3 regions of the Enterococcus sp. DIV1314a genome follow, and region 3 is predicted to be linked to each of the others. Evidence: a T-box and tRNA genes for the amino acid it is inferred to sense, from the RefSeq annotation. Region 3 holds a T-box; the other regions hold tRNA genes.
What was found. A T-box is a leader RNA that pairs with one kind of tRNA and senses whether it is charged. The one in region 3 lies ahead of IGI68_RS00965 (valine--tRNA ligase), so its partner is inferred to be a tRNA-Val.
Positions count from the first base shown of each region.

Region 1: it encodes a tRNA-Val, which carries the amino acid that the T-box ahead of IGI68_RS00965 (valine--tRNA ligase) is inferred to sense. The anticodon was not compared.
Region 2: it encodes a tRNA-Val, which carries the amino acid that the T-box ahead of IGI68_RS00965 (valine--tRNA ligase) is inferred to sense. The anticodon was not compared.

Region 1 covers NZ_JBIOQP010000001.1:849,353-853,610, forward strand. The annotation lists tRNA gene IGI68_RS04085 (tRNA-Glu) at 1-44, opposite strand, end outside; tRNA gene IGI68_RS04090 (tRNA-Ser) at 57-144, opposite strand; tRNA gene IGI68_RS04095 (tRNA-Ile) at 176-249, opposite strand; tRNA gene IGI68_RS04100 (tRNA-Gly) at 265-335, opposite strand; tRNA gene IGI68_RS04105 (tRNA-Phe) at 345-417, opposite strand; tRNA gene IGI68_RS04110 (tRNA-Asp) at 435-508, opposite strand; tRNA gene IGI68_RS04115 (tRNA-Met) at 549-622, opposite strand; tRNA gene IGI68_RS04120 (tRNA-Ser) at 672-761, opposite strand; tRNA gene IGI68_RS04125 (tRNA-Glu) at 778-849, opposite strand; tRNA gene IGI68_RS04130 (tRNA-Ile) at 867-940, opposite strand; tRNA gene IGI68_RS04135 (tRNA-Gly) at 957-1,027, opposite strand; tRNA gene IGI68_RS04140 (tRNA-Asp) at 1,029-1,105, opposite strand; tRNA gene IGI68_RS04145 (tRNA-Met) at 1,194-1,267, opposite strand; tRNA gene IGI68_RS04150 (tRNA-Ser) at 1,317-1,406, opposite strand; tRNA gene IGI68_RS04155 (tRNA-Ile) at 1,445-1,518, opposite strand; tRNA gene IGI68_RS04160 (tRNA-Met) at 1,533-1,606, opposite strand; tRNA gene IGI68_RS04165 (tRNA-Ala) at 1,631-1,703, opposite strand; tRNA gene IGI68_RS04170 (tRNA-Pro) at 1,718-1,791, opposite strand; tRNA gene IGI68_RS04175 (tRNA-Arg) at 1,806-1,879, opposite strand; tRNA gene IGI68_RS04180 (tRNA-Leu) at 1,891-1,976, opposite strand; tRNA gene IGI68_RS04185 (tRNA-Gly) at 1,992-2,063, opposite strand; tRNA gene IGI68_RS04190 (tRNA-Thr) at 2,080-2,152, opposite strand; tRNA gene IGI68_RS04195 (tRNA-Leu) at 2,163-2,244, opposite strand; tRNA gene IGI68_RS04200 (tRNA-Lys) at 2,264-2,336, opposite strand; tRNA gene IGI68_RS04205 (tRNA-Val) at 2,341-2,413, opposite strand; rRNA gene rrf (5S ribosomal RNA) at 2,445-2,560, opposite strand; rRNA gene IGI68_RS04215 (23S ribosomal RNA) at 2,648-4,258, opposite strand, start outside.
Region 2 covers NZ_JBIOQP010000001.1:1,827,775-1,832,032, reverse strand. The annotation lists gene IGI68_RS08690 (metal-sulfur cluster assembly factor) at 1-322, shown strand, start outside; gene IGI68_RS08685 (hypothetical protein) at 580-1,080, opposite strand; tRNA gene IGI68_RS08680 (tRNA-Leu) at 1,239-1,322, opposite strand; tRNA gene IGI68_RS08675 (tRNA-Cys) at 1,336-1,406, opposite strand; tRNA gene IGI68_RS08670 (tRNA-Gln) at 1,426-1,497, opposite strand; tRNA gene IGI68_RS08665 (tRNA-His) at 1,507-1,579, opposite strand; tRNA gene IGI68_RS08660 (tRNA-Trp) at 1,582-1,655, opposite strand; tRNA gene IGI68_RS08655 (tRNA-Tyr) at 1,674-1,754, opposite strand; tRNA gene IGI68_RS08650 (tRNA-Phe) at 1,759-1,831, opposite strand; tRNA gene IGI68_RS08645 (tRNA-Asp) at 1,873-1,946, opposite strand; tRNA gene IGI68_RS08640 (tRNA-Val) at 1,949-2,021, opposite strand; tRNA gene IGI68_RS08635 (tRNA-Glu) at 2,037-2,108, opposite strand; tRNA gene IGI68_RS08630 (tRNA-Ser) at 2,119-2,207, opposite strand; tRNA gene IGI68_RS08625 (tRNA-Asn) at 2,255-2,328, opposite strand; rRNA gene rrf (5S ribosomal RNA) at 2,380-2,495, opposite strand; rRNA gene IGI68_RS08615 (23S ribosomal RNA) at 2,583-4,258, opposite strand, start outside.
Region 3 covers NZ_JBIOQP010000001.1:195,548-199,805, reverse strand. The annotation lists gene IGI68_RS00980 (cysteine desulfurase family protein) at 1-32, shown strand, start outside; gene thiI (tRNA uracil 4-sulfurtransferase ThiI) at 44-1,246, shown strand; gene IGI68_RS00970 (redox-sensing transcriptional repressor Rex) at 1,587-2,258, shown strand; T-box leader at 2,306-2,518, shown strand; gene IGI68_RS00965 (valine--tRNA ligase) at 2,569-4,258, shown strand, end outside.

The DNA of each region.
Region 1 (4,258 bases), 650 kb from region 3:
ACCGCCGTGAAAGGGCGGTGTCTTAACCGCTTGACCAACGGACCTAAAACATAAAACGGAGAAGGAGGGATTTGAACCCTCGCGCCGATCACTCGACCTACACCCTTAGCAGGGGCGCCTCTTCAGCCTCTTGAGTACTTCCCCATAACCAATTTGTATTGGTTTTTGGTAAAAATGGGCCTAAATGGACTCGAACCATCGACCTCACGCTTATCAGGCGTGCGCTCTAACCAGCTGAGCTATAGGCCCTAAAAACATTCCAAAAGCGGGTGACGAGAATCGAACTCGCGACGACAGCTTGGAAGGCTGTGGTTTTACCACTAAACTACACCCGCAATGGATAATGGCGCGAGACGGAATCGAACCGCCGACACATGGAGCTTCAATCCATTGCTCTACCAACTGAGCTACCGAGCCATTGAAAATTTGAAAAACGGTCTGGACGGGACTCGAACCCGCGACCTCCTGCGTGACAGGCAGGCATTCTAACCAACTGAACTACCAAACCATGGAACTTTTCACTGTTTAAATCGTAATAAAAACAGTAATTGCGGGAGTAGGATTTGAACCTACGACCTTCGGGTTATGAGCCCGACGAGCTACCGAACTGCTCCATCCCGCGATAAGGAATGTTTAAAACATTCAAAGGTAATAATGGTGTTACGTGAAAAAGGAGGATGAGGGATTCGAACCCCCGCACGGTTTTACCCGCCTGACGGTTTTCAAGACCGTTCCCTTCAGCCGGACTTGGGTAATCCTCCGGTATAAAACTATAAATGATCCGTACGGGAATCGAACCCGTGATACCGCCGTGAAAGGGCGGTGTCTTAACCGCTTGACCAACGGACCAATAAAAATTTTGTAAATGGGCCTAAATGGACTCGAACCATCGACCTCACGCTTATCAGGCGTGCGCTCTAACCAGCTGAGCTATAGGCCCGTTATAACAAAATCAAAGCGGGTGACGAGAATCGAACTCGCGACGACAGCTTGGAAGGCTGTGGTTTTACCACTAAACTACACCCGCATGGCGGTCTGGACGGGACTCGAACCCGCGACCTCCTGCGTGACAGGCAGGCATTCTAACCAACTGAACTACCAAACCATATAGATTTTTGTTATAAAAGATTAACAATAGTTATGAATTAAGGCTATTGTTTGTCACAAACTATCAATCATATCATGATAGTTAATTGCGGGAGTAGGATTTGAACCTACGACCTTCGGGTTATGAGCCCGACGAGCTACCGAACTGCTCCATCCCGCGATAAGGAATGTTTAAAACATTCAAAGGTAATAATGGTGTTACGTGAAAAAGGAGGATGAGGGATTCGAACCCCCGCACGGTTTTACCCGCCTGACGGTTTTCAAGACCGTTCCCTTCAGCCGGACTTGGGTAATCCTCCGGTATAATAAATATGACTTATTCCTACAAACCCATATATGGACCTTGTAGGACTCGAACCTACGACCGGACGGTTATGAGCCGTCTGCTCTAACCAACTGAGCTAAAGGTCCAGGCTCTAAAAAAATCGCGGCGAAGGGGATCGAACCCCCGACCTCCCGGGTATGAACCGGACGCTCTAGCCATCTGAGCTACACCGCGAAAAAATCATTTATTCAAATGATATGGAGCCTAGCGGGATCGAACCGCTGACCTCCTGCGTGCAAGGCAGGCGCTCTCCCAGCTGAGCTAAGGCCCCTAAATCTTTTAAAATCGGGAAGACAGGATTCGAACCTGCGACCCCTTGGTCCCAAACCAAGTGCTCTACCAAGCTGAGCTACTTCCCGTAAAACAAGCTTAATGCACCCAAGAGGAGTCGAACCTCTAACCGCTTGATTCGTAGTCAAGTACTCTATCCAATTGAGCTATGGGTGCAACACTAAAAATGCCGAGGGCCGGAATCGAACCGGCACGATGATCACTCATCGCAGGATTTTAAGTCCTGTGCGTCTGCCAGTTCCGCCACCCCGGCATAAGAATTGGCTAAAGCGGAAAACGGGGTTCGAACCCGCGACCCCCACCTTGGCAAGGTGGTGCTCTACCACTGAGCTATTTCCGCAAATATTTTACTAAAATGCCGGCTAAAGGATTTGAACCCTCGACCCTCTGATTACAAATCAGATGCTCTACCAACTGAGCTAAGCCGGCGTATTTCTCATGCGGGTGAAGGGATTTGAACCCCCACGCCTTGCGGCGCTAGATCCTAAGTCTAGTGCGTCTGCCAATTCCGCCACACCCGCGTTTGAAAATTGATTAAAATGAGTCGTACAGGGCTTGAACCTGTGACCCTCTGATTAAAAGTCAGATGCTCTACCAACTGAGCTAACGACTCATGATGGGGGTTAACGGGATCGAACCGCTGACCCTCTGCTTGTAAGGCAGATGCTCTCCCAGCTGAGCTAAACCCCCATAATGAATGAGTGAATTATATATCAAATTCGCGTGGCGACGTCCTGCTCTCACAAAGGGAAACCCTTCACTACAATCGGCGCTAAGAAGCTTAACTTCTGTGTTCGGCATGGGTACAGGTGTATCCTTCTTGCTATCGCCACCACACTATTTGATTATTTGAGTAAGTGTTGCTCACTCAAAACTGGATTTGAAGAAAATCATTGTACCGTACCAAGTTTTTATTTTACCATTTTGGTTAAGTCCTCGATCGATTAGTATCAGTCCGCTCCGTACATCGCTGCACTTCCACTCCTGACCTATCTACCTGATCATCTCTCAGGGATCTTACTTTCTTAAAGAAATGGGAAATCTCATCTTGAGGTGGGCTTCACACTTAGATGCTTTCAGCGTTTATCCCTTCCCTACATAGCTACCCAGCGATGCCTCTGGCGAGACAACTGGTACACCAGCGGTAAGTCCATCCCGGTCCTCTCGTACTAAGGACAGCTCCTCTCAAATTTCCAACGCCCGCGACGGATAGGGACCGAACTGTCTCACGACGTTCTGAACCCAGCTCGCGTGCCGCTTTAATGGGCGAACAGCCCAACCCTTGGGACCGACTACAGCCCCAGGATGCGACGAGCCGACATCGAGGTGCCAAACCTCCCCGTCGATGTGGACTCTTGGGGGAGATAAGCCTGTTATCCCCAGGGTAGCTTTTATCCGTTGAGCGATGGCCCTTCCATGCGGAACCACCGGATCACTAAGCCCGACTTTCGTCCCTGCTCGAGTTGTAGCTCTCGCAGTCAAGCTCCCTTTTGCCTTTGCACTCTACGAATGATTTCCAACCATTCTGAGGGAACCTTTGGGCGCCTCCGTTACCTTTTAGGAGGCGACCGCCCCAGTCAAACTGCCCATCTGACACTGTCTCCCATCACGATTAGTGATGCGGGTTAGAGTGGCCATAACGCAAGGGTAGTATCCCACCATTGCCTCCATCGAAACTAGCGTCCCGATCTCTACGGCTCCTACCTATCCTGTACATGCGGTACAGACACTCAATATCAAATTACAGTAAAGCTCCATGGGGTCTTTCCGTCCTGTCGCGGGTAACCTGCATCTTCACAGGTACTAAAATTTCACCGAGTCTCTCGTTGAGACAGTGCCCAAATCGTTACGCCTTTCGTGCGGGTCGGAACTTACCCGACAAGGAATTTCGCTACCTTAGGACCGTTATAGTTACGGCCGCCGTTTACTGGGGCTTCAATTCGTACCTTCGCTTGCGCTAAGCACTCCTCTTAACCTTCCAGCACCGGGCAGGCGTCAGCCCCTATACTTCATCTTTCGATTTTGCAGAGACCTGTGTTTTTGATAAACAGTCGCTTGGGCCTATTCACTGCGGCTGTTCTTGCGAACAGCACCCCTTCTCCCGAAGTTACGGGGTCATTTTGCCGAGTTCCTTAACGAGAGTTCTCTCGCACACCTTAGGATACTCTCCTCGACTACCTGTGTCGGTTTACGGTACGGGCCGTTGTTTTCTAACTAGAAGCTTTTCTCGGCAGTGTGACATCAGAAACTTCGGTACTTAAATTTCCCTCCCCATCACAACTTGTCCTTAATGAATGAAAGCATTTGACTCTCACTCGGACTTATTGCTTGGACAGACATTTCCAATCGTCTGCATTTCTTAGCCTACTGCGTCCCTCCATCGCTCAAACAAAAACAACGGGTACAGGAATATCAACCTGTTGTCCATCGCCTACGCCTATCGGCCTCGGCTTAGGTCCCGACTAACCCTGGGCGGACGAGCCTTCCCCAGGAAACCTTAGTCATACGGTGGACAGGATTCTCACCTGTCTTTCG
Region 2 (4,258 bases), 1.6 Mb from region 3:
GAATGAGCGAGCTGCAATACTGAGTGAGCAATTAATCGAAAAACTCCAAACGGTTTCAGATCATGAGATTGGTTTAGATATTTATAATTTAGGCTTTATTTATGAAATTGATTTAGATGAAAAAGGCCATTGTCGCATTGTTATCACCCTCACAGGAATTGGTTGTGATTGTGTGGAGTCGATTCCTTCAGACATTAAAACAGCTTTACTAACAATTGAGGAAATTCAATCCGTTGATGTGCAAATTGTCTGGTCTCCCGCATGGAAAATGACTCGCATTAGCCATTATGGTCGCATTGCTTTAGGAGTGAATCCAAACTAAGAGTTAACATAAAAAACGGATGAACCAATGATGGTCATTCGTTTTTTATGTTGATGAAATTGAAAAATCAGCAAACATACCTCTATTTCGTCCTGACTTTATAAAGTTTCTAATTTCGTTTTTAAGCATTGTGTTATGTGGTCAGCTGTCTTATGATCATGACTCGATAAATTCTGATTGGACTTCTCGAATCAACGCTTTTTAAGAATCGTTCTTGGTAAGCTACCCATTTACCAAACAAAATCTAGTGGCTACTGTTATGTTAGATTAATATCTTTGATAATCATTTCAACTACGTCATCTTGAGTTTGTTTTGCTGTAAATATAGTCTCATTCGGAAAACCTAACATATCCTTTTCTAACCACCAACTCTTCATTCTTTCAGCCCCAAAAACTTTAGACAAGTCTCTTTGATTATGACGAGTAAGGGTTTCTTCAAATGAGATATCATAGTAGTACGTATGAACTTCTCCTTGAAAAGTCTCATATAAAGAGATGAACATTTCCTTGTAAATATGAGAACCTAAAATACCCTCAATAACAATTATTTCAAATTTCTCTTTACCAAATTCAGCGATCTGTTGGATTAGTCCAGCTGTTGGATTGTCTACTCTATCTTTGACATTTAAAATACCTAACCGAATTTCATCTTGAGAAATCCTCATTACGGTTCCTCTGGGGTAGTAATTTTGAATTGCTTTCGCTGTAATAGTCTTTCCACTAGCTGAATTTCCTCTTATAATAACTAATTTACTCATCCGTTTTTTCTCCCAACTGATAAAAGAAATTAAGTAGATCATAATATAAAAGCTTATATATAGTCCACTGCTCGTGTTGAAACAGACATTGATAAATTCTCCAAAAACCAAGACAAAAAAATAGCATCAACGTATATTTTACGTTGATGCTATTTTTATACCGATGGCCGGGGTCGAACCGGCACGATCTTGCGATCACAGGATTTTGAGTCCAGCGCGTCTGCCAATTCCGCCACACCGGCAAATAGTATTGAAAGGCGGTAACCGGATTTGAACCGGTGATGAAGGTTTTGCAGACCTCTGCCTTACCACTTGGCTATACCGCCATTATATACAATGTTAAAACTGGGGTAGCTGGATTCGAACCAACGCGTGAGGGAGTCAAAGTCCCTTGCCTTACCGCTTGGCTATACCCCAAAAAAAAAAGGCGACTGATGGGTTTCGAACCCACGAATGCCGGAACCACAATCCGGTGCGTTAACCCCTTCGCCACAATCGCCATGGCAGGGACAGTAGGAATTGAACCCACACTAGCGGTTTTGGAGACCGCTGTTCTACCTTTAAACTATGTCCCTATATTAAATTTTAAAAAATGGAGGAGAGTGGATTCGAACCACTGAACCCGAAGGAACGGATTTACAGTCCGTCGCGTTTAGCCACTTCGCTACTCCTCCATAATGGCGCGAGACGGAATCGAACCGCCGACACATGGAGCTTCAATCCATTGCTCTACCAACTGAGCTACCGAGCCAATACAAAGTATTCATTATTTATTATTTAATTATAATAAAACGGTCTGGACGGGACTCGAACCCGCGACCTCCTGCGTGACAGGCAGGCATTCTAACCAGCTGAACTACCAAACCAATGGGGGTTAACGGGATCGAACCGCTGACCCTCTGCTTGTAAGGCAGATGCTCTCCCAGCTGAGCTAAACCCCCATTATAATAAAACAATGATCCGTACGGGAATCGAACCCGTGTTACCGCCGTGAAAGGGCGGTGTCTTAACCGCTTGACCAACGGACCATTTAAGGTACGGAGAGTAAGGGATTCGAACCCTTGAGACAGTGTAAACCATCTACATGATTTCCAATCATGCTCCTTCGGCCACTCGGACAACTCTCCAGGCTTAAAGAAGCAATTTTACTCTTCTTTTTTTCTCTTATCGAGAACTCCGGCAGTAGGACTCGAACCTACGACATCATGATTAACAGTCATGCGCTACTACCAACTGAGCTATGCCGGAATAAGTGTTACTTTTTATCATTTCACTTTCAATAAATTGAAAATGAAATTTGCGTGGCGACGTCCTGCTCTCACAAAGGGAAACCCTTCACTACAATCGGCGCTAAGAAGCTTAACTTCTGTGTTCGGCATGGGTACAGGTGTATCCTTCTTGCTATCGCCACCACACTATTTGATTATTTGAGTAAGTGTTGCTCACTCAAAACTGGATTTGAAGAAAATCATTGTACCGTACCAAGTTTTTATTTTACCATTTTGGTTAAGTCCTCGATCGATTAGTATCAGTCCGCTCCGTACATCGCTGCACTTCCACTCCTGACCTATCTACCTGATCATCTCTCAGGGATCTTACTTTCTTAAAGAAATGGGAAATCTCATCTTGAGGTGGGCTTCACACTTAGATGCTTTCAGCGTTTATCCCTTCCCTACATAGCTACCCAGCGATGCCTCTGGCGAGACAACTGGTACACCAGCGGTAAGTCCATCCCGGTCCTCTCGTACTAAGGACAGCTCCTCTCAAATTTCCAACGCCCGCGACGGATAGGGACCGAACTGTCTCACGACGTTCTGAACCCAGCTCGCGTGCCGCTTTAATGGGCGAACAGCCCAACCCTTGGGACCGACTACAGCCCCAGGATGCGACGAGCCGACATCGAGGTGCCAAACCTCCCCGTCGATGTGGACTCTTGGGGGAGATAAGCCTGTTATCCCCAGGGTAGCTTTTATCCGTTGAGCGATGGCCCTTCCATGCGGAACCACCGGATCACTAAGCCCGACTTTCGTCCCTGCTCGAGTTGTAGCTCTCGCAGTCAAGCTCCCTTTTGCCTTTGCACTCTACGAATGATTTCCAACCATTCTGAGGGAACCTTTGGGCGCCTCCGTTACCTTTTAGGAGGCGACCGCCCCAGTCAAACTGCCCATCTGACACTGTCTCCCATCACGATTAGTGATGCGGGTTAGAGTGGCCATAACGCAAGGGTAGTATCCCACCATTGCCTCCATCGAAACTAGCGTCCCGATCTCTACGGCTCCTACCTATCCTGTACATGCGGTACAGACACTCAATATCAAATTACAGTAAAGCTCCATGGGGTCTTTCCGTCCTGTCGCGGGTAACCTGCATCTTCACAGGTACTAAAATTTCACCGAGTCTCTCGTTGAGACAGTGCCCAAATCGTTACGCCTTTCGTGCGGGTCGGAACTTACCCGACAAGGAATTTCGCTACCTTAGGACCGTTATAGTTACGGCCGCCGTTTACTGGGGCTTCAATTCGTACCTTCGCTTGCGCTAAGCACTCCTCTTAACCTTCCAGCACCGGGCAGGCGTCAGCCCCTATACTTCATCTTTCGATTTTGCAGAGACCTGTGTTTTTGATAAACAGTCGCTTGGGCCTATTCACTGCGGCTGTTCTTGCGAACAGCACCCCTTCTCCCGAAGTTACGGGGTCATTTTGCCGAGTTCCTTAACGAGAGTTCTCTCGCACACCTTAGGATACTCTCCTCGACTACCTGTGTCGGTTTACGGTACGGGCCGTTGTTTTCTAACTAGAAGCTTTTCTCGGCAGTGTGACATCAGAAACTTCGGTACTTAAATTTCCCTCCCCATCACAACTTGTCCTTAATGAATGAAAGCATTTGACTCTCACTCGGACTTATTGCTTGGACAGACATTTCCAATCGTCTGCATTTCTTAGCCTACTGCGTCCCTCCATCGCTCAAACAAAAACAACGGGTACAGGAATATCAACCTGTTGTCCATCGCCTACGCCTATCGGCCTCGGCTTAGGTCCCGACTAACCCTGGGCGGACGAGCCTTCCCCAGGAAACCTTAGTCATACGGTGGACAGGATTCTCACCTGTCTTTCGCTACTCATACCGGCATTCTCACTTCTAAGCGCTCCAGCAGTCCTCACGGTCTACCTTCGACGCCC
Region 3 (4,258 bases):
ATCTATATCAAAAATTCGATAAAATTAGTTAGGGAGATTACAAGTGAAATATACAGAAATTATGATTCGTTATGGCGAATTATCAACCAAAGGAAAAAATCGCAGGACCTTTATTAACCGCTTAGCATTAAACGTTCAAAAAAGTTTAATTGATTTTCCAAAAGTCAAAGTAATAGCAGAGAGAGATCGGATGCATTTACTGCTCAATGGCGAAGATAGTGATGAAATTATTCCGCTACTCACGAAAATTTTTGGTATCCAAACGTTTTCACCAAGTATCCGTGTTGAAAAAGACATTGAAGTGATTAAGCAAACCGCACAAGCAATTATGCAAGAAATTTATACAGGCAAAGAAACGTTTCGAATTTCAACTAAGCGCAGTGATCATGATTTTATTCAAGACACAAATGAGCTGAATTTGACGTTAGGAAACGCGATTGTCGATATTTTCCCTGACATTAAGGCGCAAATGAAACAACCAGACATTAACTTACGCGTGGAGATTCGCGTAGAAGGTGCTTATTTGTCTTACGAAATGCTACAAGGGGCAGGTGGCTTACCAGTAGGTACAGCCGGAAAAGGAATGTTGATGCTCTCTGGAGGAATCGATTCGCCCGTAGCAGGGTACTTCGCAATGAAGCGTGGTGTCGAAATTGAAGCCGTCCACTTTGCGAGTCCTCCTTATACAAGTGAACAATCTTTACAAAAAGCAAAAGATTTAGCGAAGAAACTCACGCCGTATGTTGGTTCGATTCATTTCATTGAAGTACCGTTTACAGAAATTCAAGAAGAAATTAAAAAACATGTCCCACAAGGTTACTGGATGACGATTACAAGACGGATGATGTTACGCTTAACAGATGCGATTCGCCAGCAAAGAAAAGGCTTAATTATTGTCAATGGCGAGTCTTTAGGCCAAGTTGCCTCACAAACGTTACAAAGTATGGTTGCGATCAACGAAGTGACGAATACACCGATTATTCGTCCGGTTGCGACAATGGATAAGTTAGAGATTATTCAAATGGCAGAAAAAATTGATACCTTTGAATTGTCGATCCAACCTTTTGAAGACTGTTGTACGATTTTTGCGCCACCACAACCTAAAACACGCCCGAAACTTGAGAAAGTACCTAAATACGAACAACGTTTAGATATCGAAGGCATGATCGCGCGTTCGATGGCAAATTTGGTTCATAGTGATATTTCGGCTAGTCAAATAGAAGAAGATTTTTCTGATTTATTATAAACTTGTATTTTCAAGTTTAAAAAAGTAAAACTGAGAGATAGATAAAATTTTACGTTAGAAAGAGGAATTGCACTCTTCTTTCTAACGTTTTTTTATATGAAAGAATGAGAACTCGTTTAGATTTCAAAATAAAATCCTAGATACAAACTACTATACTTTTAATCCATAACACGAATTTAACCATCCCTCTTTTGACTACGTGAACTAAGGATGAAAAGAGTGTTTGATGTAGCGCTAGATGTTGTTTTTTTAATTTGTGAAAATTCATTCAATCTTTGCTTGCGAATTCGAGAATGGCGTGGTACACTTTATGTGAACTTATTAACAAAGAGGTGGGAATATGGAAGTGAAAGAAATCAAAAAGTTGCCTAAAGCAACAGCGAAACGCTTACCATCATACTTAAGAAATTTAAAAGCACTTGAATCAAGTGGTGTTATTCGAATCAAATCAAAAGAATTTGCTGAAATCACTCATGTTCCTTCAGCTACCATCCGTCGTGATTTTTCCTACTTAGGGGAATTAGGTCGTAGTGGCTATGGCTATGAAGTGCCATTTTTAATTGAGGTGTTTAGCAATCTCCTTGCGACGGAGGAGGAGAAAGATATTGCGCTTGTGGGTGTGGGGAATCTAGGCAAGGCGTTATTAAAAAATAATTTTAGACGAAATGAGAATTTGAATATCACGTGTGTCTTTGACAGTGATCCTTCGTTAATTGGGACGGTATTTGAAGGTTACTACATTCATAGTATGGATGAACTAGCAGAAAAAGTAGCAGAAAACGGTCTGACGGTTGCGATTACGACCGTACCTAGTCACCACTCACAAGAAGCCGTTGATGTGATTGTTGAAAGTGGCATTACTGCAATTTTAAATTTTGCACCTGATCGAGTGACAGTACCCGATGAGGTGAACGTACGATATATTGATCTAACAACGGAACTTCTGACACTTATTTTCTTTGATAATCAAAATCACTATAAAATGCCCGCAGTTCATTTTAACGAGCAATAAGTAGGTAATAAACGCATTGACATTCAAATGTCTTCATTGTAGAATAAATCAAGACGTTGAACAAGAGGAGTAGCTAAATCGTTGTTTTAAAGAGAGGGAATCATTTGCTGGAAGATTCTCAACATGATTAGTGAAGGTAGCTTGGGAGTTTTTGATTTGAATTTGCAGTAAAATCAAACGAATCGTGATCGTTAACTCACGCGTTAAGAGGTAGCATAAGGCTACAATTTAGGTGGTACCGCGTAATTTACGTCCTAAGATGTTTTAGACATCTTAGGATTTTTTTTATTGTTTAAGAGGAGGAGAAAGAATGACTAAAAAAGAATTATCAACAAAATATCAACCAAATGAAGTTGAAGCCGGTCGTTATCAAGAATGGTTGGATAAAGAGTTGTTTAAACCAAGTGGCGATAAAAAAGCCAAACCATACTCGATTGTAATCCCCCCACCAAATGTCACAGGGAAGTTACATCTAGGACATGCATGGGATACGACGTTACAAGATATTATTATTCGTCAAAAACGGATGCAAGGGTTTGATACGTTATGGCTACCAGGAATGGACCATGCCGGTATTGCAACACAAGCAAAAGTTGAAGAAAAATTACGCGAACAAGGAATTTCTCGCTATGACTTAGGAAGAGAAAAGTTTGTGGAAGAAGTTTGGAGTTGGAAAGAAGAATACGCCGATCATATTCGTGAACAGTGGGCGAAGATGGGGCTATCGCTTGATTATAGTCGTGAACGTTTTACGTTAGATGATGGGTTATCTGAAGCGGTTAGAAAAGTCTTTGTGACAATGTACAACAAAGACTTAATCTATCGTGGCGAATATATTATTAACTGGGATCCTCAAGCACGGACGGCTTTATCGGATATTGAAGTGATTCATAAAGACATTGAAGGGGCATTTTATCATATGTCTTATCCTTTGGCAGATGGCTCAGGAGTGGTAGAAATTGCGACGACACGGCCAGAAACAATGCTTGGAGATACGGCTGTTGCGGTTCATCCAGAAGATGAACGCTATCAAGCCTTAATTGGTAAAATGGTCGTTTTACCATTAGTCAATAAAGAAATTCCAATTATTGCGGATGACTACGTGGAAAGAGAATTTGGGACAGGGGTCGTAAAAATTACACCTGCTCACGATCCGAATGACTTTGAAGTGGGGAATCGTCATGATTTACCGCGCGTGAATGTGATGAATGACGATGGAACAATGAACGAATTAGCGGGGATTTACGCAGGACTTGATCGTTTTGCTGCTCGTAAACAAATCATCAAAGATTTAGAAGCTATGGGTCGTTTGGTGAAAATTGAAAAAATGGTTCATAGTGTCGGTCATTCTGAAAGAACAGGAGTGGTAGTTGAACCTCGTCTTTCAACGCAGTGGTTCGTAAATATGGCGCCTTTAGCGAAAGAATCAATTGAAAATCAAGCTTCCGATAATGCGGTCGAGTTTTACCCACCACGTTTTAATCAAACATTCTTACGTTGGATGGAAAATATTCATGATTGGGTCATTTCACGTCAATTATGGTGGGGACATCAAATTCCTGCTTGGTACCATAAAGAAACAGGAGAAGTTTACGTTGGGATGGAGGCACCTGCCGATCATGAAAATTGGCAGCAAGATCCAGACGTGTTAGATACTTGGTTCAGCTCAGCATTATGGCCATTTTCAACGATGGGTTGGCCGGACGAAAATAGTGAAGACTATCAACGTTATTTCCCGAATAACACACTCGTTACAGGATATGACATTATTGCTTTTTGGGTAAGTCGTATGATTTTCCAAAGTTTAGAATTTACTGGGGAACGTCCATTTGACAATGTCTTAATCCACGGTTTAATTCGGGCAGAAGATGGTCGTAAAATGAGTAAATCGTTAGGTAACGGAATTGATCCAATGGAAATTATTGATCAATACGGAGCCGATGCTTTACGTTGGTTTTTATCTAATGGGTCATCACCAGGTCAAGATATGCGTTTTAGCT